3 regions of the Paenibacillus sp. ALE2 genome follow, and region 2 is predicted to be linked to each of the others. Evidence: riboswitches for the same ligand, from Rfam matches in the RefSeq annotation. Region 2 holds a riboswitch; each other region holds the start of a gene.
What was found. Region 2 has a riboswitch for glycine ahead of ACXHJ1_RS12860 (alanine/glycine:cation symporter family protein). Riboswitches for the same ligand answer to the same signal wherever they lie in the genome.
Positions count from the first base shown of each region.

Region 1: linked by a shared signal. The riboswitch ahead of gcvT (glycine cleavage system aminomethyltransferase GcvT) and the one ahead of ACXHJ1_RS12860 (alanine/glycine:cation symporter family protein) in region 2 are both predicted to bind glycine.
Region 3: linked by a shared signal. The riboswitch ahead of sdaAB (L-serine ammonia-lyase, iron-sulfur-dependent subunit beta) and the one ahead of ACXHJ1_RS12860 (alanine/glycine:cation symporter family protein) in region 2 are both predicted to bind glycine.

Region 1 covers NZ_CM134213.1:3,107,722-3,114,687, forward strand. Annotated here, with positions in the region: gene ptsP (phosphoenolpyruvate--protein phosphotransferase) at 1-614, shown strand, start outside; gene gcvPB (aminomethyl-transferring glycine dehydrogenase subunit GcvPB) at 743-2,239, opposite strand; gene gcvPA (aminomethyl-transferring glycine dehydrogenase subunit GcvPA) at 2,236-3,591, opposite strand; gene gcvT (glycine cleavage system aminomethyltransferase GcvT) at 3,715-4,815, opposite strand; glycine riboswitch at 5,005-5,078, opposite strand; gene gcvH (glycine cleavage system protein GcvH) at 5,487-5,885, shown strand; gene ACXHJ1_RS13645 (PTS mannitol transporter subunit IICB) at 6,312-6,966, shown strand, end outside.
Region 2 covers NZ_CM134213.1:2,934,008-2,940,973, reverse strand. Annotated here, with positions in the region: gene ACXHJ1_RS12870 (LytR/AlgR family response regulator transcription factor) at 1-661, shown strand, start outside; gene ACXHJ1_RS12865 (sensor histidine kinase) at 1,060-1,680, shown strand; gene ACXHJ1_RS12860 (alanine/glycine:cation symporter family protein) at 1,806-3,224, opposite strand; glycine riboswitch at 3,383-3,477, opposite strand; glycine riboswitch at 3,489-3,573, opposite strand; gene ACXHJ1_RS12855 (glycoside hydrolase family 1 protein) at 3,742-5,199, opposite strand; gene ACXHJ1_RS12850 (LacI family DNA-binding transcriptional regulator) at 5,411-6,382, shown strand; gene licT (BglG family transcription antiterminator LicT) at 6,616-6,966, shown strand, end outside.
Region 3 covers NZ_CM134213.1:1,100,723-1,107,688, reverse strand. Annotated here, with positions in the region: gene ACXHJ1_RS04670 (Ig-like domain-containing protein) at 1-1,615, shown strand, start outside; gene sdaAA (L-serine ammonia-lyase, iron-sulfur-dependent, subunit alpha) at 1,696-2,595, opposite strand; gene sdaAB (L-serine ammonia-lyase, iron-sulfur-dependent subunit beta) at 2,585-3,274, opposite strand; glycine riboswitch at 3,486-3,600, opposite strand; gene ACXHJ1_RS04655 (DUF6359 domain-containing protein) at 3,815-5,419, shown strand; gene ACXHJ1_RS04650 (ABC transporter ATP-binding protein) at 5,752-6,783, shown strand; gene ACXHJ1_RS04645 (ABC transporter ATP-binding protein) at 6,761-6,966, shown strand, end outside.

The DNA.
Region 1 (6,966 bases), 170 kb from region 2:
AGGATATTTTCCGCACTCAATTGCGTGCTTTGTTGCGTGCAAGCGTGCACGGTAACCTGCGCATTATGTTCCCAATGATTGCTACGCTGAACGAATTCCGTGAAGCTAAAGCTGTTTTGTTGGAGGAAAAAGAAAAGTTGGTAGCCGAGGGTGTATCCGTATCTGAAGAAATTCAGCTGGGCATCATGGTAGAAATTCCTTCCACAGCGGTATTGGCTGACCAATTCGCAAAAGAAGTGGATTTCTTCAGTATCGGTACTAACGATCTGATTCAATACACCATGGCAGCGGATCGTATGAACGAGCGGGTTTCTTACCTGTATCAACCATATAATCCATCCATTTTGCGTCTGGTGAAAATGGTTATTGATGCCGCTCACCGTGAAGGACGTTGGGTTGGTATGTGTGGTGAAATGGCAGGAGACACAACAGCAATTCCGTTGCTGCTGGGTCTGGGACTGGATGAGTTCAGCATGAGCGCAACTTCCATTCTGCCAGCACGTAGTCAAATCTCTAAGTTGTCCCGTGCGGACATGGAGAAATTGGCTGCAAAAGCTCTGGATATGCAAACAGCCGAGCAGGTTGTTGAATTGGTTCAAAGCATCGAAGCATAAGGAAGGGTATCACATTTTCAAAGGTTATATCTTTTTCCAACAAAAATTGCTGTATACATACAGCAGCCGGTATCTCAACAGATACCGGCTTTTTTGTATGCTTTGGATGGTTGTGTTTGAATTTAACCTTAACTACATGCGCAATTCAGCACAGGCTTACGGGCTGCAGTGGTTTCATCCAGGCGTGTGACTGGAGTGGTATAGGGTGCATTGAGCACCAGCTCAGGGTTCTCCTCGGCTTCGCGCGCAATATGAATCATAGTGTCGACAAAAGCATCCAGCGTCTCTTTGCTTTCTGTTTCCGTCGGCTCGATCATGATGCATTCCTCTACATTTAGCGGAAAATAAATGGTAGGCGGATGGTAACCGAAATCAAGCAATCGTTTGGCTACATCCAGCGTGCGTACTCCAAATTTCTTCAAACCTCGCCCCGACATGACAAATTCGTGTTTACAATGCCCAGGATAAGGCAGGTCAAAGTGCGGAGCCAGCCGATGCATCATGTAGTTGGCATTGAGTACAGCGCATTCGGACACTCGCTTCAAGCCATCAGGACCGTAGCTGCGGATATAGGCATAGGCTCGGACGAGAATGCCGAAGTTTCCGTAAAAGGCTTTGACCCGCCCAATAGAATCTCCCTGCTCCCGATCCCAGCGGTACACACCCTGCGAATCACGTACGACAAACGGCTTGGGCAAATAGGGTATCAGCCGCTGCTTTACGCCGACGGGTCCAGCGCCAGGGCCGCCTCCACCGTGCGGAGTACTCATCGTTTTGTGCAAATTGAGATGCACCACATCGAAGCCCATGTCCCCGGGGCGGGTAATCCCCATGATGGCATTGGAGTTTGCCCCGTCATAGTAAAGCAGACCACCTGCGTCATGCACGATCGCGGCAATGTCAGTAATTTGCTTCTCGAACAAGCCCAGCGTGTTCGGATTGGTCAGCATGAGCGCAGCGGTGTCGTTGCCTACCGCTTGGCGGAGCGCGTCCAGATCCACCAGCCCCTCAGGGGTGGAGGGAAGGGTGATTGTTTCGAAGCCCGCGACGGTTGCACTGGCGGGGTTCGTACCGTGCGAGGAATCCGGCACGAGCACCTTGGTACGTCGCTCACCACGTGCCTCGTGGTACGAGCGAATCATCATCAGCCCGGTCCATTCGCCATGGGCGCCAGCAGCGGGCTGGAGCGTGACGGCATCCATGCCGGTCAACGCAGCCAGATCGTTTTGGAGCGTATGCAGCAGCTCCATAGCCCCCTGGATGCTATTCTCCGGCTGATATGGATGAATTTTAGCGAAGCCTGCGTAACGGGCGACATCCTCATTCACTTTTGGATTGTATTTCATCGTACACGAGCCAAGCGGATAAAACCCGTTGTCGACGCCGAAGTTGCGCTGGGACAGGGCGGTATAATGGCGAATAACATCTACTTCGTATACCTCGGGTAATGCCGCAGGTTCGCTGCGCAGCGCATAATCCGGCAAAAGCTCTGCCACCGGGCGACGAGGAACGTCGCACTCGGGAAGGGAATAAGCGATGCGACCCGGACGGCTCAATTCAAAAATGAGCGCTTGATCGTGTTCCTTCAACAGCTCTTGTTTCTGGTCCGGTCCGGTGTGTGTCATAGCAATCCCTCCAAGGTGTGTATAAATTGGTCAATCTCTTCTTTGGTTCTTTGCTCCGTCACTGCAATCAGCATGTGACCCGCAAGTTCCGGATAGTCCCGGCCCAAATCATAGCCTGCGATAAATCCGGCAGCTAGCAGATTGTCCTGAAGTTGGCTCACATCCGTACCTTCAGGCAGCCTAAGGGCAAACTCGTTAAAGGTCGGTGCGTGAAATGAGGCAGTTACGCCTTTCAAGCTCAGCAATTGTTCTAACGCATAGCGGCTTTTATGCAAATTCAGCTCGGCTACTTCCTGGATGCCCTGTCTCCCCATGACGGACAAGTACACAGATGCAGATAATGCAAGCAACGCTTGATTGGAGCAAATGTTAGACGTGGCCTTTTCGCGGCGGATATGCTGTTCCCGCGCTTGCAAGGTCAGCACGAAGCCGCGTTTGCCGTTACGGTCTGTGGTTTGGCCTACGATACGCCCAGGGATACGACGCATATGTGCCTGAGAAACGGCAAAGTAACCGCAGGTCGGACCGCCGAGGGAGGACGAGATCCCAAGCGGCTGCGCGTCTCCTACAACAATATCCGCGCCCTGCTTGCCGGGCGCCTCCAGCAAGCCAAGTGCCAATGGGTTGGCACTGACGACCATTAGCCCCTTGTGTGCATGGATCAGGTCAGCCATCGGCTTCAGATTTTCCACGGCTCCAAAAAAGTTGGGGCTTTGGATCAAGACAGCCGCCGTCTGTTCCGATACGGCCGCGGCAAGCGCATCGACATCCGTTACGCCGTCCGAACAGCCGATCTCCACGATGTCCAAGTCCAATCCGCGCGCATAGGCTGCCAATACCTGGCGTGCCTCTGGATGGACAGACCTTGATACAATAAGCTGTTTACGGCGCGTGGCTGCGGCGGCCAGTGAGCCCGCTTCCGCCAGAGCTGTCGCTCCATCGTACATACTGGCATTAGCTACTGCCATGCCTGTCAATTCGCAAATATACGACTGAAATTCAAAAATGGCTTGCAGCTCGCCCTGGCTTACTTCCGGCTGATAGGGGGTGTAGGCTGTGTAAAATTCGGAACGTGAGGTGATGTGCTGAATGACGGACGGAATATGATGATCATAAATACCTGCACCAAGAAAGCTGGCATGTGTATCTGTATTGGCATTGTGCCCGGCCAGCTCGGCCATGTGGCGAGTTAGGGCTCTTTCGTCGAGCCGAGAGGAAAGAGGGAGTTCCCCTTGGTATCGAATTGCCTCTGGAATGTCACTGAATAAATCATCAATGGATGATACGCCCACCACACGCAGCATTTCGGTTTGATCTTGTTCGGTCATGGGGAGATAGCGATGCTGCTTCATAAGTTCTGGCTCCTTTCGAAAAGCAAAATTTAGATAGTAAATTAGCTAATACATAATCGTAGTTGGAAAATCCAGAATTTCGTATCTGACATGATCGCTTTTTTAGAGTGAAGAGGATTAAGATCAGCGTGACCGTTTATAAAAGGGGGCTGGGACCACTTCCGCACGCAGGCGTTTACCTCGAATTTTGACCTCTAACGGTGTAGATAGGGTGCTAAAACGACTGTCCACCAGGGCTAGCCCCAAATTACGCTTCAAGGTGGGCGATTGAGTCCCCGTTGTGACCTCACCAATGTGTTGGCCTTCCGCGAAGACTGGATAATGAGCGCGCGGGATACCGCGGTCAATCATTTCCAGCCCGATCAACTTGCGAGGAATTCCTTGTTCTTTCTGGTGTTGCAGTGCTTCTCTGCCGATAAAATCTCCTTTATTCAGCTTGACGAAGAAACCTAAACCAGCCTCAAGCGGTGAAATGGTGGCAGATAACTCTTGTCCGTACAGCGGCAGCCGTGCCTCAAACCGCAGTGTATCGCGAGCACCAAGCCCAGCGGGAATTAGCCCATACGATTCACCGCAACGAAGCAAACCATTCCACACGGCGGGTGCTTCCTCAGCAGGTATATAAAATTCAAAACCGTCTTCCCCGGTATATCCGGTTCGGGAGACGAGTGCTTTTGCTCCGAACAATTGCACGTTCTCATGGAATCGGAAAGATGCCAGATTCGTAATATCTGCATCTGTCACGGCTGCGGCAATATGTGCTGCTTCCGGACCTTGTAATGCCAGCAATGCGATCGCATCAGACACATTCTCCAGATGAACCGATGCAGGTACGTGGCGCATGAGCCAATCCCAATCTTTGTCGATGTTGGAGGCATTCACAACGAGCATGTAGCGCTCTGGTCCTTTGCAGTATACAAGCAAGTCATCCACTACGCCTCCATCGGGGTAACACAGGAGTGAATATTGTGCCTGGCCCGGTTCCAACTGGCTGACATCATTCGTGGTTACCCGTTGCAAAAAAGCCTCGGCTTCTTTGCCCTCAACCAAAAACTCGCCCATGTGCGAGACATCGAATAAACCCGCGCGTTGCCGGACGGCCTCATGCTCTTTTTGGATGCCGCTAAACTGAACGGGAAGCTCCCACCCGCCAAAGTCAATACAACGAACCCCGGGCTGCGTCCCGTAGGACGAAAATAATGGTGTTCTTCGCAAATTAGACATTTTTTCACTCCTATCCAGTGTAATCGGCTAAACAAAAAAGACAGGCTGAAAGAAACGTATAGACGGCAGTCCATACTCTTCTTTTAGCTCTGTCCTTGATACCAGAAAGTTACCCCGGTGTAAACCAGGTTTCCTCTTGGGTGATCCGCTCTAATCGCGAATGCTCTCCAGAGATGCGTCCGGCAGAGGTCCTTTTGCCTGAGAGATTCACCTGCAATGCAAGTTTACTCCTTCGGCGCTACCTTTTGGATCAACGGTAGGTTACCCGGTTTTGCAGGTAACAAGTTGATCCGAGTTCGCGTGCACAACTGTCTCAGAAACGATAACAGCTATGCGAATCTTTTGGGTAGTCTCTCCCTCCGCGTTCATCCGCGTTTGCAGTTGTCGGGGTATTTCCAAAAGCATTTGCTATAACCCATTAATACGCAAATTCATTCAAAATGTCAATAAAAATGTCATATAAAACAATCCAAAAAACATTTAATGTATAAATAAGGATATGTAAGCGTTTGTTACAAGTTATCATTTTTTAATATTCTATGCTATATGAGATAACATGAAGTATTTTTGTTAGTATTATTGACATGAGTGTTCATGTTGTCATAATCTTAACCTGTCTAATACAGGTGATTAAAAGCATTTTATTCATGTGGAAGTGAGGCGAAAGCAGGATGAGTGAAGTGAAACGGGAACTTTGGTATACAGACGAACATGAGTGGGTTCAGCGCACAGCAGACGGGACGTTGCGGATCGGCATTACAGACTTTGCACAGCATCAACTGGGTGATATTGTTTTTGTGGAATTACCTGGGGCGGGAGCAACGATTGAACAGGGGGCAGAGATTGGTACAATTGAATCGGTGAAGACCGTATCCGACCTTTTTGCTCCGGTGGCGGGAACCGTATTGAAAGTAAATGAAGCTCTGGAAAGCACACCTGAGCTGGTGAATGAATCTCCCTATGAAAAGGGTTGGATGATCGAAGTAGAGATGGGCAATGATGTCGAGGAAGCTCTGAGCAAGCTGCTGTCTGCGGATCAGTACGAGCAGTTGATTTCGGATGAACAATAATGAGCAATATAAGATGGAATATTAGCGCTTTATTCTAAATTTTTATATGGATATTGAATTGAATAAAAGCATCGTTAGTCCGCTCGTTTTGTGTATAAAATAGTCGCTATGATCTGACATGGCGGCTATTTTTTTGTTGTCTTTTAGAAGACGTAATTACGTCAATTCATTAGATTTAGAGGTGAGCTCCTCTATATAAGGTGCAGATTTACAGCACTGTTTTTTCGACTAATTTCTATTGTTATCGGTCATATTAAGAAGAATTATGCAGGTATAATACGTTGTCCGTTATTTTAAATTTAAATGTTGTCATCAACGTTCATGACGAAAGTACGTTTTCATTTCGTTGATGAAGATAGCGCTGTCATTTAGTATGAATTTTAAGAAAAGGTAGTGATGCTATTTACTCACAAGGAGGATATGAATATGAGCACAGTGGACACAAAGTCCAGTTCAAACGGTGGCGCTCGTGTCGCCGTACAGCGTTTTGGCCGTTTTCTCAGCGGTATGGTAATGCCCAATATGGGAGCCTTTATCGCATGGGGATTAATCACGGCCCTTTTTATTCCGACCGGGTGGTTCCCGAACGAGGGTTTTGCACAACTGGTTGATCCGATGAAAAATTATTTGCTGCCGCTGCTGATCGGTTACACAGGAGGCACGATGATTCACGGACAGCGCGGAGGTGTGATCGGTGCCATTATGACGATGGGTGTCATTGTGGGGGCCGATATCCCGATGTTCCTGGGTGCGATGGTAGCTGGTCCGCTGGCTGCATGGATATTGAAGAAGTTCGATAAGGCCATTGAAGGCAAAGTCAAATCAGGTTTTGAAATGCTGGTCAATAATTTCTCGGCTGGGATTATCGGTGCCATTCTAGCACTGCTCGCTCATGTGGGGATTGGCCCGGTCGTTCAAACCATCAGCCAAGTATTGTCGGCAGGGGTACAGTTTCTCGTAAATGCAGGGCTCTTGCCGCTTGTCAACCTCATTATTGAGCCCGGAAAAGTATTATTTCTAAACAACGCATTGAATCACGGAGTATTGAGTCCGATTGCGCTAGAGGAAGCTGCAAGAACAG
Region 2 (6,966 bases):
CTTAGATTTTAATCTACAATTCTTTTTATCTGGGGAAGATCTAATCAAATCTTACAGTTCACAAGAGCGATACCCCTTTCATATTATCTTGTTAGATATTGAAATGAGGGAATTATCGGGAATTGAAACTGCAAAACTTATTCGCCTTTTTCCTGACCGAGAAGTTCAAATCATATTTCTAACTAACTATCCAGAATACATGCTAGAAAGTTTTGAAGTACAAGCATTTCAATATTTACTTAAACCCCTTACTTATAAACTCTTTGTAGAAAAAATAAATAAACTATGTCATTATATGCGTTCTTCAGTATCCCACTTTCTGTCTGTGAAAAATAAAACTGAGCATCTTGTATTGAGACACTCTGAGATCATAGCCATCTCAAAAGGTGAAAACAATTACATCCATAATGAACTTTGTATTGCAACGGATTCACACAACTATTTTATTTCCGGAACGTTGAAAGCGGTTTATGAACAATTAAAATATCCGTTTGTGTTTATACATAGGTCAATAATTGTGAATTTAGTTCATATACGTAAGTTTTCAGCTACTTCTGTTATTATGTCAAACGAACAAGAATTCCCTGTAGGTCGTTCTCACGCTAAATCACTTCGTGAGGCGTATGCTCGTTTTATAATTTCTCGTTTTCAGGAAGGGTGAGTTTTTTGAATCATTGCGTTTACATTAATGTCACCTCGTTTTCTAATTACTCTTTATTTTTATTTAGCACAACAAAGCAAAGTCATTTTTCCAATCCAATAGTTAACCTTTTTTTACTTTTCGCCTCTTTACACTTCATACTTATTACAGTACTAGTAGTTCATTATTTTAAAAAAGGAAGGAAATACAAGATAGGGATTGTGTATTATTTTGTAATATTAATAGGAACATCGTTTAACTTGCTCATACATTACGGTTTATTTTCTTTTATGAAACATAATTTATTCTTTATAATGTCAATCATCAGTATTCTTGGAATGAACGTGATTATTGTCTTTCTAACGGACAAGTTGATAGAAAAGTCAAACCTCTCATGCTTTTTTCAAAAGCAAATGCTGATGCAAGAAAAACGTTATAAAGAAACAACTCGATCTCTTAGTGATATCAAACGAAGTATTCATGATTTCAAAAAACAGTTAATTTTTGTCCGTGCTTGTTTACAAGAACAGAGGACGGAAGAGGGTGTTAATCACATCAACCAAACTCTAAAAAATATAGACTCACCAAAACTTCATATAACAACAGGACATCTCGTTATTGATGCTTTAGTAAATCATACTTTCAGCATCGCTAATAAAAGTGGGATAGCTTTCTTCCATCAAATCCATATTAACCCGGCAAATATTAGTATTGGAAGTCATGATCTATGTATTGTCTTAGGTAATGTTTTCGATAATGCTATTGAAGCTGTAATGCAGCTTCCTAGAAAGAAAGAGCATTCAATTCATTTGGAAATTTTCACCGATAATATTGCCCTATGGATTTATGTTCGCAATTCAAAAAGTAATTATCTCAATACAGCATTCTCAACCAAAACATACAATCCCCCTTTAAAAAAACATGGGTATGGATTACTTAACATCCAGCAAGTGATAAAGAAATATGGTGGTTATTTAAATACAACTATTACGGATTCGCATTTTCAAATTACGATTATGCTCCCATGTAATAACTCTTAGGTTTGTAAACGTTATGGATTAAGAGATATTCAGAATAAATAAAATGTCGGTAATCACCAGTCTTATAACCTAAAAAAAGGAGTACCCTCAAGCCTGTGATGGCTGAGGATACTCCCTTTTAGTATTTATGAATTTACCGTTTGTCCCTTTTCTTCTACTTGGATAGCCGCCCCTACATTGGCACCAGCAAGAATACCCTTGTTCTTATTAGGATACAAGGAATTCATATAAGTCCGGGTTTCTGCAACAACAATTCCCGACAAGCCGAGCAGTGCAATCAGGTTCGGAAAAGCCATCATGGCGTTAAAAATATCTGCCAGCAGCCAAATCGCATCCAGTTTAATGAACGCGCCCCCGCCAACCAGTACAATGAACAAATAACGATAAGGCTTGATCCACTTAACCCCAAGCAAGTATTCAACACAGCGTTCCCCGTAATAGTTCCAGCCGAGCATGGTGGTGAATGCGAACATAATCAGGATGATGGTGAGCAGCTCTGCTCCCAGCGGAAATGCACTGGAAAAGGCTTGCTGAGTCATCAAGCCTGCATCGGTAGGCCCGCTCCACACCCCGCTAACCAGTAACGTCAACCCGGTCATCACACAAATAACCATCGTATCAATAAATACGCCTGTCATGGAAATCAGCCCTTGTTCCGCAGGCCATTTGGTTTTGGCAGCTGCGGCTGCAATCGGTGCGCTCCCCAATCCAGCTTCGTTGGCAAAAATACCTCTGGCTACCCCACTGCGCATGGCCAGCATAATCGTAGCTCCTGCAAATCCGCCGGTTGCCGATGTAGTTGAAAATGCCGAATGAAGCACAAGCGCAATTGCGGCAGGAAGTTGGTCAGCAAATCGAATCAGTACAATGATACAAATTAATACATACAGGCCTGTTTTAAAAGGAACGACCTTCGTCGATACCTTGGCAATGCTTTTGAGTCCACCAATGGTCACAAGACCTGTAAGGACAGCAATTGTCAGCGCCGTTACAATCGGCGGAACGCCAAAACTGTTTTCAGTCGAAGATACAATCGCCTTGACCTGAGGGAATGTTCCAATTCCGAACAACGCTACCAGCATCCCTGAAAAAGCAAACAGCATCGCCAACGGTTTAAAACGGCGTCCCAGGCCTTTTTCAATATAATACATCGGGCCGCCGGAAAATTGTCCATTCCGATCCTTCACCCGGTATTTTACCGCAAGTACACCTTCCGCATATTTCGTCGCCATCCCAAAGAAGGCTGCAACGACCATCCAGAACAAGGCACCCGGCCCGCCCAGCTTAATGGCTGTCGCTACACCGACAATACTTCCTGTACCGACGGTAGCCGCCAATGCCGTACTCAAAGCTGCAAAACTACTTACATCCCCGCTACCTTCATTCGGGGCCTTACCGATGAGCTTGATCGCCAGGGGCAGGCGGAATACCTGCAACATTTTTAGACGTATGGTCAGCCATAACCCCGTTCCCATAACAAGGATGATGAGAGGCGCCCCCCATATCCAACTGCTAATCGTTTCTAACACATGTACCAAATTCATTTCAACCCGCTCCTCCAGCATAGTAGAAAACAAAAAAGAGTCAAATCTGTTGATTCGACTCCTGGAGAGGTTAAAGGCACGAAAAAATACAACCATCTTGTGCAGGATTTCACCTCTAAAAGCTTATAAAAAGCCTAGGGCTATCCCTGTCACAGGTTATTCGCGTCTCTGTCCTTTTGCCTGAGAGTTTAAGCAGATGTGATCTGCGGTGCACCTTCGGCGCCCAATTAAGGGTCTCTCCAGAGTTCTGTCCGTTTACGGTCCCTGCTCGTTGCTGTAAATCAGCCTAAGCACCTGAGAGTTTTGCCCCTTCGGTTGGAACTTTCATTCCATCTCCCGCAAACATCAACCAGACATATGAAATTTTTATTCATTATACAGAAAAATTTCAGCTTATTACAAGTGAAAAATTTGTGAAGCCCTCTGAAAGAATCAATAGAGTGTCTATACAAAAAGCGGGTACAGCAGATTGCATCCTGAGGATTTTCTCTGCTGTACCCGCCAAAACGATATGGAATTACAATTCTTCACCGTTGGTTGCTATCACATTTTTATACCAGTTAAATGAGTCCTTTTTGGAGCGTTGAAGCGTTCCGTTACCGTCATCATCCAGATCAACGTAAATAAATCCGTAGCGCTTGGACATTTCGGACGTAGACATGCTCACAAGGTCGATAGGTCCCCAGCTGGTGTAACCAATCAGATCAACACCGTCAGCAATCGCTTCCTTCATTTGGGCAATATGCTGACGCAAGTAATCAATGCGATACGTGTCATGCACAGAGCCGTCTTCTTCTACCTTATCATACGCACCCAGGCCATTTTCCACGATGAACAGTGGCTTTTGATAGCGATCATAAAACGTATTCAGTGTAACACGCAGGCCGATCGGATCGATCTGCCATCCCCAGTCGGAAGACTGCAGATACGGATTTTTCACACCGCCTATCAGGTTCCCTGCTGCCTTTTCGCCTTCTGGCCCTGCCGATACGGTCAAGGTCATATAGTAACTAAATGAGATAAAATCGACCGTGTTATTTTTCAAAATTTCGGCATCGCCGGGTTCTGTCTGGATCACAATATTATTTTCTTCAAAATAGCGGTTCATATAGTTGGGATATTCCCCACGAGCATGCACATCCGTAAAGAACAGGTTCATTTGATTTTCATGCTGTGCTTTCAGGATATCTTCTGGGTTACACGTATGTGGGTAGCTTTCAATGCGGGCCAGCATACAGCCGATCTGAGCGCCCGGAATGATCTCATGTCCCCGTTTGGTCGCCAATGCACTTGCTACAAATTGATGGTGCAATGCTTGATATATCGCTTGTTGCTTGTTTTCTACACGGTCAATAACCACACCGCCGCCTGTAAACGGGCTCATAGTCATGACATTAATTTCGTTAAAGGTCAGCCAGTATTTTACTTTATCCTTATAGCGTGTAAATACCGTTTCGGCATATTTTACGTAATGATCCACGACTTCGCGTCCCAACCAGCCATTATACTTCTGTGTCAGACCTAGCGGTGTTTCATAATGCGACAGTGTTACCAAAGGCTCAATACCATACTTGCGCAGCTCATCGAATACATTGTCGTAGAATTGCAATCCCGCTTCATTCGGCTCGGCATCATATCCATTCGGGAAAATCCGCGACCAGTGGATGGACATCCGGAATACTTTAAAGCCCATTTCTGCAAACAAGGCAATATCTTCTTTGTAGTGGTGGTAAAAGTCCACACCTTCACGCTTTGGAAAACGGGCGTTTACCTTCCCTGCCAAGATGTCCTCCAGTCGTTCGGACAAAATTTCTATAGCATGATCGTTCTTACGTTCTGATTTAGGTACATAGGCTATCATGTCTGCGCTGGATAGACCTTTTCCATCTACGTCAAAAGCACCTTCCAATTGGTTGGCTGCAGTTGCCCCGCCCCAGAGGAAGTTTTTCGGGAATCCTTTTAGCGTCTTCGTCATGGTATGAAAACCTCTTTCCTTAATTTAATGTTTTCACTTTAGTCAGTAACCCGTCAGGTGCTGCAATGCGAATCCATAACTAACGGTAACCGTTCTCCTTTGAAATGCATCGACAGATGCTTTAAAATAGACGTAATGCCCTCATAAAGCATCCTAATTGTTGTAACGCGTTTCATGTCAAGTATTTTTTTCTCAGGTGAGGAGAAGCATCATGTCGAATCTTGATCAAATTGCAAAACTGGCGGGCTTTTCCAAAGCTACGGTATCCAGAGTGTTAAATCAGTCCCCCCATGTAAGCCAAGAAACCAGAGCTAAAATTTTAAAAATAATGCAGGAATTGGATTATGTTCCTAATCGGAATGCGATCTCTCTATCCAAGGGTCAGACGCTTCAGATTGGTATCATCACTTCAACTATCAATGAAATTGTGCTGGCATTTCTGGACAGCTTTGTGGAAATCGCAGGCCAATATGAATTCCAAACCATTATTTATACTTCGGGAGAAGACAAAAAGAAAGAGCTTCAAGCTTTCGAGGATTTAAAAAGAAAAAGAGTCGATGCGCTGGTCATCATTTCCTGCGTGAATGACACTGATTTTTTGAGTACCTATTGCAAATATGGACCGATCGTGGCATGGCAACGAATGGAGCATACTGATATTCGCTCCGTCGCTATGGACCAGTATGAAGGATACATGTTAGCATTAAAACATTTGATACAAAAAGGCTATACACGTATAGCCAATGCTTTTGGTCGTCCAAGCAGCATCAATACTCACAGCAGACAACGAGCCTATGAGCAGATCATGAGTGAACACAATCTGCCGATGCTGCCACACTGGAACTATTCTTCTATTTATAACATTCGTGATGGCGAACAGGTCGTGCGCAATTTGTTACAGCATCGGGAGGAATTTCCGGAGGCTATCTTGTGTGCTAACGATTATGTAGCAGTGGGCATTCTCTGCGAAGCGCGCAGACAATTGCTGAGGGTACCGGAAGATCTGGCGATTGTTGGGTTTGATAACACGGAGCTGGCGCACACCATGGGGATTACAACGGTTCAAAATCCCATTATGGCTCAGGCGGAAAATGCCTTTTTCATGCTTTCCCCTCAGCTGATTGGACGCCAAATGGAGCTTCATTCGCTAGAATACAGCCTCATAGAGCGTACGACTACTTAAGGGCACAATTGACTTGCAAATTAGGCAAATGGGCCTTGATATGAAATATTTTTTGTCGAAAGAGAATAAAATATGTTGAAATCGCTTTTTTTTGTGCTACAATAGCACTATATCGAAGGATTGTGACCGGTGATGCGGGCAATGCCTGAGTTCAATTGAGTGCTATTGCTAACAATAGTGTTGAATTGTGCTTGGGCATTTTTTATTGGTAAAGGATGGGAGGGGGAACTTCAATGATTATTGAGAAGGTGCTCAATAACAACGTCCTGTTGACTAAAAACGATAAAGGCAAAGAGGTCATCGTCATGGGAAGAGGTATTTCCTTCAAAAAGGTGGCTGGGGATCAAGTCGATGATCATAAAATAGATAAGATTTTCATGTTAAATGAAAACGAGTTCACGGCCAGACTAACTGAGCTGCTAAACGATATTCCTGTGTCTCATCTGGAGGTCGTGAATGAAATCGTGACCCATGCAGCCGAAGTGCTGGATACGGAGTTAAGTGATAACATTTATTTAACATTGACCGACCATATTCATTTTGCCATACAGCGGGAAGAAAAAGGATTGGCACTCAAAAACGCG
Region 3 (6,966 bases), 1.8 Mb from region 2:
CAGCAATGCAGCTGTGGCAGATGTACTGAAAGGCACTATTACCGGCTATAGCGCGGGTAAGGCGACGATCACAGGTAAATATGGCACGATGTCCGCTACGATTGCGGTGGATGTAGATCAGACGAATAAGCTGAAAGCCAGCGAAACCAATATTTTTCTCCGTTTGGATGAATCTAAAAAAATTCAGGTATCTGCTGTCTACCCGGATGGAACAGTAACGGATATCACAGATAAAGCTACTTGGGCATCAAGCGATGAAAAAGTTGCAACGGTGAATAAAGGAACGATTATGGCCATTGGAGCGGGTTCAGCTACAGTGACTGCTAAGTATGGAGATAAGACAGTTTCGATCAAGACAGATGTCGAAACCTCTAGATTTCTGGATTTGAGCGAGGACAAGCTGAGCTTGAACGCCAAGGAATCCAAAAAGCTCAAGCTGACTGCAACGTACGTAACAGGTACGGAAGAAGATATCACAAGTAAGGCAGAGTGGAAATCCAGCAATGAAGATATCGCTTTTGTCAGCGCGGGGGAAGTCACAGGTTATAAAACAGGTGAGGCTACGATCACAGCTTCTTATGGCGGCAAAACAGCTACAGCTACAGTATCCGTAAATGTGCCTGGTGATCTGTCTTTGTCTTCCAAAACGGCAACGATTGATATTAATGAGGACTATACTGCAACTCTGACGGCTACTTATGCGGATGGACGCAAGGAAGACGTGACACAGGATGCGGAGTGGGCTTCAAGCGCGGAAGATATTGCTTCTGTATCCAAAGGAACGATTACGGGTAAAGCAGCCGGTAAAGCGGTTATTACAGCGACCTATAACGGCAAAAAACTGACAATAAACGTACAAGTGGGCCTTGTGGACCGTCTGGAAACAGACTCGCGTGTAATTGCGCTTGGTGCTCAGGAAACAAAGCAGCTGAAAGTAACAGGCGTTAAGAGTGGTGGCACAAAAACAGACGTAACCAAGGACGCCACTTGGACTACTAGTAATGTAAAAGTAGTTGAAGTTAGCGAAGGTTTGATTAAAGCGAATGCAAGCGGTAAGGCAACGGTCACTGCTTCATATGGCAAGCAAACCATTACGTTTACGGTAGAAGTGGACGTAGCGCAAAAGATTGAAGCGGATGCCATTGCGTTATCACTAAAATCCGGGGATCAAAAAACGATTGCGATTGTAGTTAAATCCAGTGATGGCAAAGAAAAGGATGTTACAACCCAAGCTGAATGGAAAACGTCCAACTATAAGGTAGCCACCGTCAAAAAGGGTCAGGTTACCGCGGTCAGCTACGGTAAGGCTAACATTCAGGCGAAGTTTGGCGGTAAGGTGATCAGCGTACCTGTTGATGTTGATACGCTTAAATACCTGCAAACGGACGAAGTCGCCTTGACTTTGAAGGCAGGGCAGCTGGCCAAGGTTACGGCTACAGCCACGTATAAGGATGAGTCGGAGAAGGATGTTTCCAAACCTGCTGTCTGGTCCTCGTCCAGAATTATTGTTGCGACCGTCAAAGACGGCAACATTAAGGCACAGGGCAAGGGCAAAGCTGTAATTACAGTGAAATATGCAGGTAAAATGACGAAGGTACAGGTAACCGTTCAGTAATCTGTTAAAATGAAAAGAAAAAGAGCAAGCATACGTCTAGAGACGATATGCTTGCTCTTTTATTTTTTAAAGCTTAGAAGCTACGATTTATTCTTCTTGGTTGATGTGTTGCGTGTCAGTGATTCGGTCAAACGCTTGCCAGTGGGTGTCTGGGCCAAGCCGCCTTTGGCGGTCTCGCGGTGCTTCGACGGCATTGCGCTGCCGACTTCAAGCATCACGTCAATGACTTCGTCAGACGGAATGGCGCTGCGCACACCCGCCAAAGCCATATCCGCTGCGGCAAGTGCGGTCACGGCTCCCAGCCCGTTGCGCACGATGCATGGAATCTCGACGAGGCCGGCGACGGGGTCGCAAATCAGACCGAGCGTGTTCTTGAGCGCTAGGCCTACGGCGTGAACGGCCTGCTCAGGTGTGCCACCGCGTAGCTCCACCATCGCGCCAGCGGCCATCCCGATGGCTGAGCCAATCTCAGCCTGACAGCCTCCCTCCGCGCCGGAAATGAAGGAATTGTTGGCGATGACGTAGCCAATGGCTCCGGCTGCGAACAAGCCGTGTACCATATGCTCATCATCCCAGCCGAACCGCTCCTGCGCACTAATGAACACACCGGGGATGACTCCACAAGAGCCAGCAGTGGGCGTAGCCACAATACGCCCCATGGACGCATTAACCTCCGACACGGAGAGCGCATAAGCCATGGCGAGTGCGGAGGCGTCGCCGGAGCAGGTTTCCCCTGCCCGCAGATACTCGGCCAGACGCTTGCCGTCACCGCCCGTTAATCCACTGCGGGATACGGTGTCTTGTGTCTGACCACGATGAACGGCCTCCTTCATGACTTCATAATAATCAGACATTTGGCGGAAGATTTCTTCTTCCGTTGTATTCGTCTCTTGTACCTGCTCTTGAATCATCAGGCGGCCAATCGTGGTGGATTCCTCCGCGCATATGGCGCTGATTTCATGCAGATGGCTAAATCGCATCAGATTCAGCTCCTTTTTTCAAATTAATCATTTTAATTTCGTACATATGTGGTAAGGATCGTAGTTTTGCGATCAGTTCAGCCGTAGGAGGACTGTCCGTTTCGATGGCGGTAAGTGCTTCTCCATCTCGGCCTTTGCGATCCACATGCATATAGGCAATGTTAATGTCGGCAGCGCCGAGTGCTGAAGTCACCGCACCTAATGTGCCGGGCTTATCCGAGTGAAGAAGCACCAACGTAGCCAGCTCCCCGGTCAGGTTGACTCGGAATTCGTTGAGCTGCTGGACATGGATGCTGCCGCCGCCGATGGAGGAACCCAGCAGTGTGCGCTGATCCTCACCCTTCCACAGTTCAAAACGGACGGTATTTGGATGGGGCGCGGGTAGTCCGCTGACGGCAAACTCCACGGCCATTCCAGCCTGCTCCGCCCATTGCTCGGCATCTGGAATTCGGTGGTCGTCTGTATCGTAATTGAGCAGGCCTGCGATGAGTGCCAGGTCTGTACCGTGTCCTTTGTAGGTGTCGGCGAAGGACCCGTACAGTGTCATGCGGGCACGGTCCGGCTGCGTCCCGAGCCAGTGACGGGCAACGCGTGCAAGCCGCACCGCGCCTGCAGTGTGTGAACTGGAAGGTCCGGTCATGGCCGGACCGATAATGGAAAATACATCTTTGAAACGCATGGTGTGGCCCCCTGTATGTTCTAGTACCATAGTATATGGTATTTCCGCGTTTGTGCGCAGCTATGACGGTTCCTAATGCTGACGTACAATGTGAGCGCAAAAAAGGACAGGATAAGGAAGTTTCCCTTATCTCTGTCCTCGTTACCTGAGAGTTTCGTGCGGTGTACTTACCGCCTTACCCCTTGGGTGGCTTGCGCTCTCTCCAGAGTTGCGTCAGATGACGATACATGGACCTGAGAGATTATCCGCCAGCCGGGTGCTGACGTCTTGCTCCTTCGGTGCCGCCAGCGTGTAAGCCCCTGGACAGACTCTCCCGTCATCTTCATTCGCGTATACCGTTCTACATATCTTTCTTAGCGTAATGTATGCCGTGCTCGGTGTCAATCGCAGGTTTCAATTTTTACATAAACAGGCGAGTTTCCGATAAAAAAGATTAAAATTTACATAATTATGGATGAAATCAGGAAGGAATTAGAAGATTGACAGCTAATCTGATAGAGGACAAGTACATTTATGGAATTATAGGAGGGATATTGACGTATGGTAAAAGGCTTGCGGTTCACAGGTTCACGCTTGAAAGGGGTGCTGCATCTAGCAGCGATCGTATCGCTGTTGATTGGGATCCTCGTTCCATTCGGTCAGGTCAAGGCAGAGGGAGCATTGACAGTAGACGAAGCACTTCAGCGCCAAGGCAGTGGAGGTACAGTGACGGTGGAAGGCTACATCGTCGGACATGCTACCGGATCGAAAACAGCTAATTTTTCTGCTCCGTTTGCGAATGATTTTAACGTACTGATTGCCGACCAGTCCAATGAACGTAGCACGTCTAATCTATTGGATGTGCAGCTGACATCTGCGTACAGAGGGCAATTTGGGTTAACAGGTCATCCTGAACTGGTCGGCAGCAAAATTCGCGTGACAGGTACGCTTGGTGCCTACAATAATTTTGGTGGAGTAAAAAGTCCAAGCGCTGTGGAACTGGTGAGTGGAAGCGAGCCGGGGGAACCAGGTGAACCTGGCGAACCTGAACCTGGCAACCCGGGTCAACCCGGTACTACACTGCCGGATGGAAAAGGCAAGAAGGTGCTGTTCGATAATACGCACGCACAGACGGCTGGTGCAGCAGATTGGGTCATTGAAGGCGCCTTCTCCGACTTTGCCAATGGATTACGTAATGTAGGCTTTACTGTGGATCAATTGAACCGCCCTATTCCTTTTACTTATGGAGAACAGGCCATAACCTATGATAAGCTGCGCCAATATGATGTGTTCATCATCGGTGAAGCGAATGTGGCCTTTAAGGCATCCGAGCAGGCTGCCCTGCTGCAATATGTGAATAACGGGGGAAGTGTGTTCTTCATCTCCGACCATTATAATGCCGATCGTAACAAAAACCGTTGGGATTCCTCCGAGGTTATGAATGGCTACCGTCGTGGAGCCTATACTAATCCGGCCAAAGGCATGACTGCAGAAGAAGCTGCATCGCCGGCGATGCAAGGATTAACAAGCTCCGATTGGCTGGCGACCAACTTTGGTGTTCGTTTCCGTTACAATGCGCTTGGCGATGTAAATGCTCCGGACATCGTAGCCGCAGATCAATCCTTCGGCATTACCAAGGGTGTACGCTCGATTGCCATGCATGCGGGATCTACGCTGGCTATTATTGATCCTACCAAAGCCAAAGGAATTGCCTATATCCCGACAGGTACAAAAAAATGGGGCAATGCAGTAGACCAAGGAGTCTATAACGGCGGAGGCCGTGCGGAAGGTCCTTATGCTGCGATCTCCAAGGTGGGTCAAGGCAAGGCAGCATTTATCGGTGATTCTTCCCCTGTAGAAGATGCTACTCCGAAATATGCGCGTGAGGAAAACGGACAGTCGAAAAAGACATATGATGGTTTTAAGGAAGTAGACGATGCCACCTTCCTAGTGCAAACGGTTCAATGGCTTGCGTGGAAGCAGGACTACACGAAATTATCCGATGTGGCAGGTTTAACGCTGGATCAACCGACGAAGCTGCTGCCGTTTGAAGAGCCTGCGGCTTCCACAGAACCGCAACCGGAGCCTTGGTCTGCTCCAGCAGCAGGCTACAAATGGTACGATCCAAGAACGTTCAAGCCGGGCTCCTATGGAGCGGCTTCATAATAAACGCAAAAAATAATTCAGTGTGAGTGGTTGGGTGCTAGTTAGCCGTTTGGTCCTCTGTAGGGGATCAAACGGCTTTTTTGTGATGAAAATTAACCTGTGGTTGGTTATTTTATTACATTTTGTGCCAGGAAGGTCGCGCTACGGCTGGATCATTGATTTTTTAAATGATGTTGATAGCATAATCTTAATTGATATATCCATATACTGGTGATAGGATGTATTCAAATTATTCCGACAAAAACGGTATGTAATGTTTGTGGAAGGTTTTAACATCAAACATGGTGAGAATAAGCAGGACAAGACCATGGAGAATGGAGGAAGCGCGCGCATTGAATATCGAACCTGTGTTGGAGATTAAAGGATTATCCGTATCTTTTCGCATCAGGGATCAATATCACCCTGCAGTCGATCATCTGGATCTGACGGTCAACCCCAATGAAGTGCTGGCTGTAGTCGGAGAATCCGGTTGTGGCAAAAGCGCGCTGGCGCTTTCCATCCCACAATTGCATGACATGGAGCGGACACGTGTCGAAGGAAAGGTTCTTTTTAAAGGCACGGATCTGATCCGTCTCTCCTCAGGGCAAATGAATAAAATCCGCGGAGCGGGCATTGGCATGATCTTTCAGGACCCGCTGACAGCACTGAACCCGTTAATGAGCATTGGCAAGCAGATCGAGGAAAATCTCGATTATCATACGTCCCTATCTACGAAGCAAAAAAGGGAACGTGTACTGGAGCTACTGGAAAGCGTGGATATACCCAACCCCGTACGTGTGTATGAACAGTATCCACATGAACTTTCAGGAGGAATGCGCCAGCGTGTGATGATCGCGATTGCCATAGCTTGCCGACCCTCACTTATTATTGCAGATGAGCCGACGACTGCGCTCGATGTAACCATTCAATCGCAAATTCTTGACTTGCTCAAACAGCTTCAACAGGAGACTGGAAGCGGAATTATTCTGATTACGCACGATCTTGGCGTTGTGGCCGAAGTAGCTGACCGTGTGGTGGTCATGTATGCCGGAGAAATCGTGGAAAGCGCTGATGTTTTTGAATTATTCCGGCATCCACAGCATCCGTATACGCGTTCCTTGCTAGCCTCCATGCCGGGATCACATACCAAGGGAGAATCGCTGCATGTCATTGGTGGCATTGTTCCCTCATTGCAAGATATTCCTCGCAATAGCTGTCGCTTTGCTTCGCGTATTCCCTGGATTCAGCAGAGAATGCATGAAGACCATCCCCGATTAAAAGAAATTTCCCCCGGCCATTGGGTCCGCTGTACATGTTACCAGCATTTTCATTTTGAAGACGAAACAAAGGGAGAGGCTGCTCATGGCACTACTGGAGCTAAATGATTTGAAGGTTCATTATCCGGTGCGCGGTGGTTTTTTCCAGCGTGTTGTTGATCAGGTAAAAGCAGTGGATGGCGTGTCGATCAGCATAGAGGCAGGCCAAACATATGGGCTGGTAGGAGAATCCGGCTGCGGAAAAACGACGACAGGCAGGACGATTATCGGCCTGAATAAGCTGACGAGCGG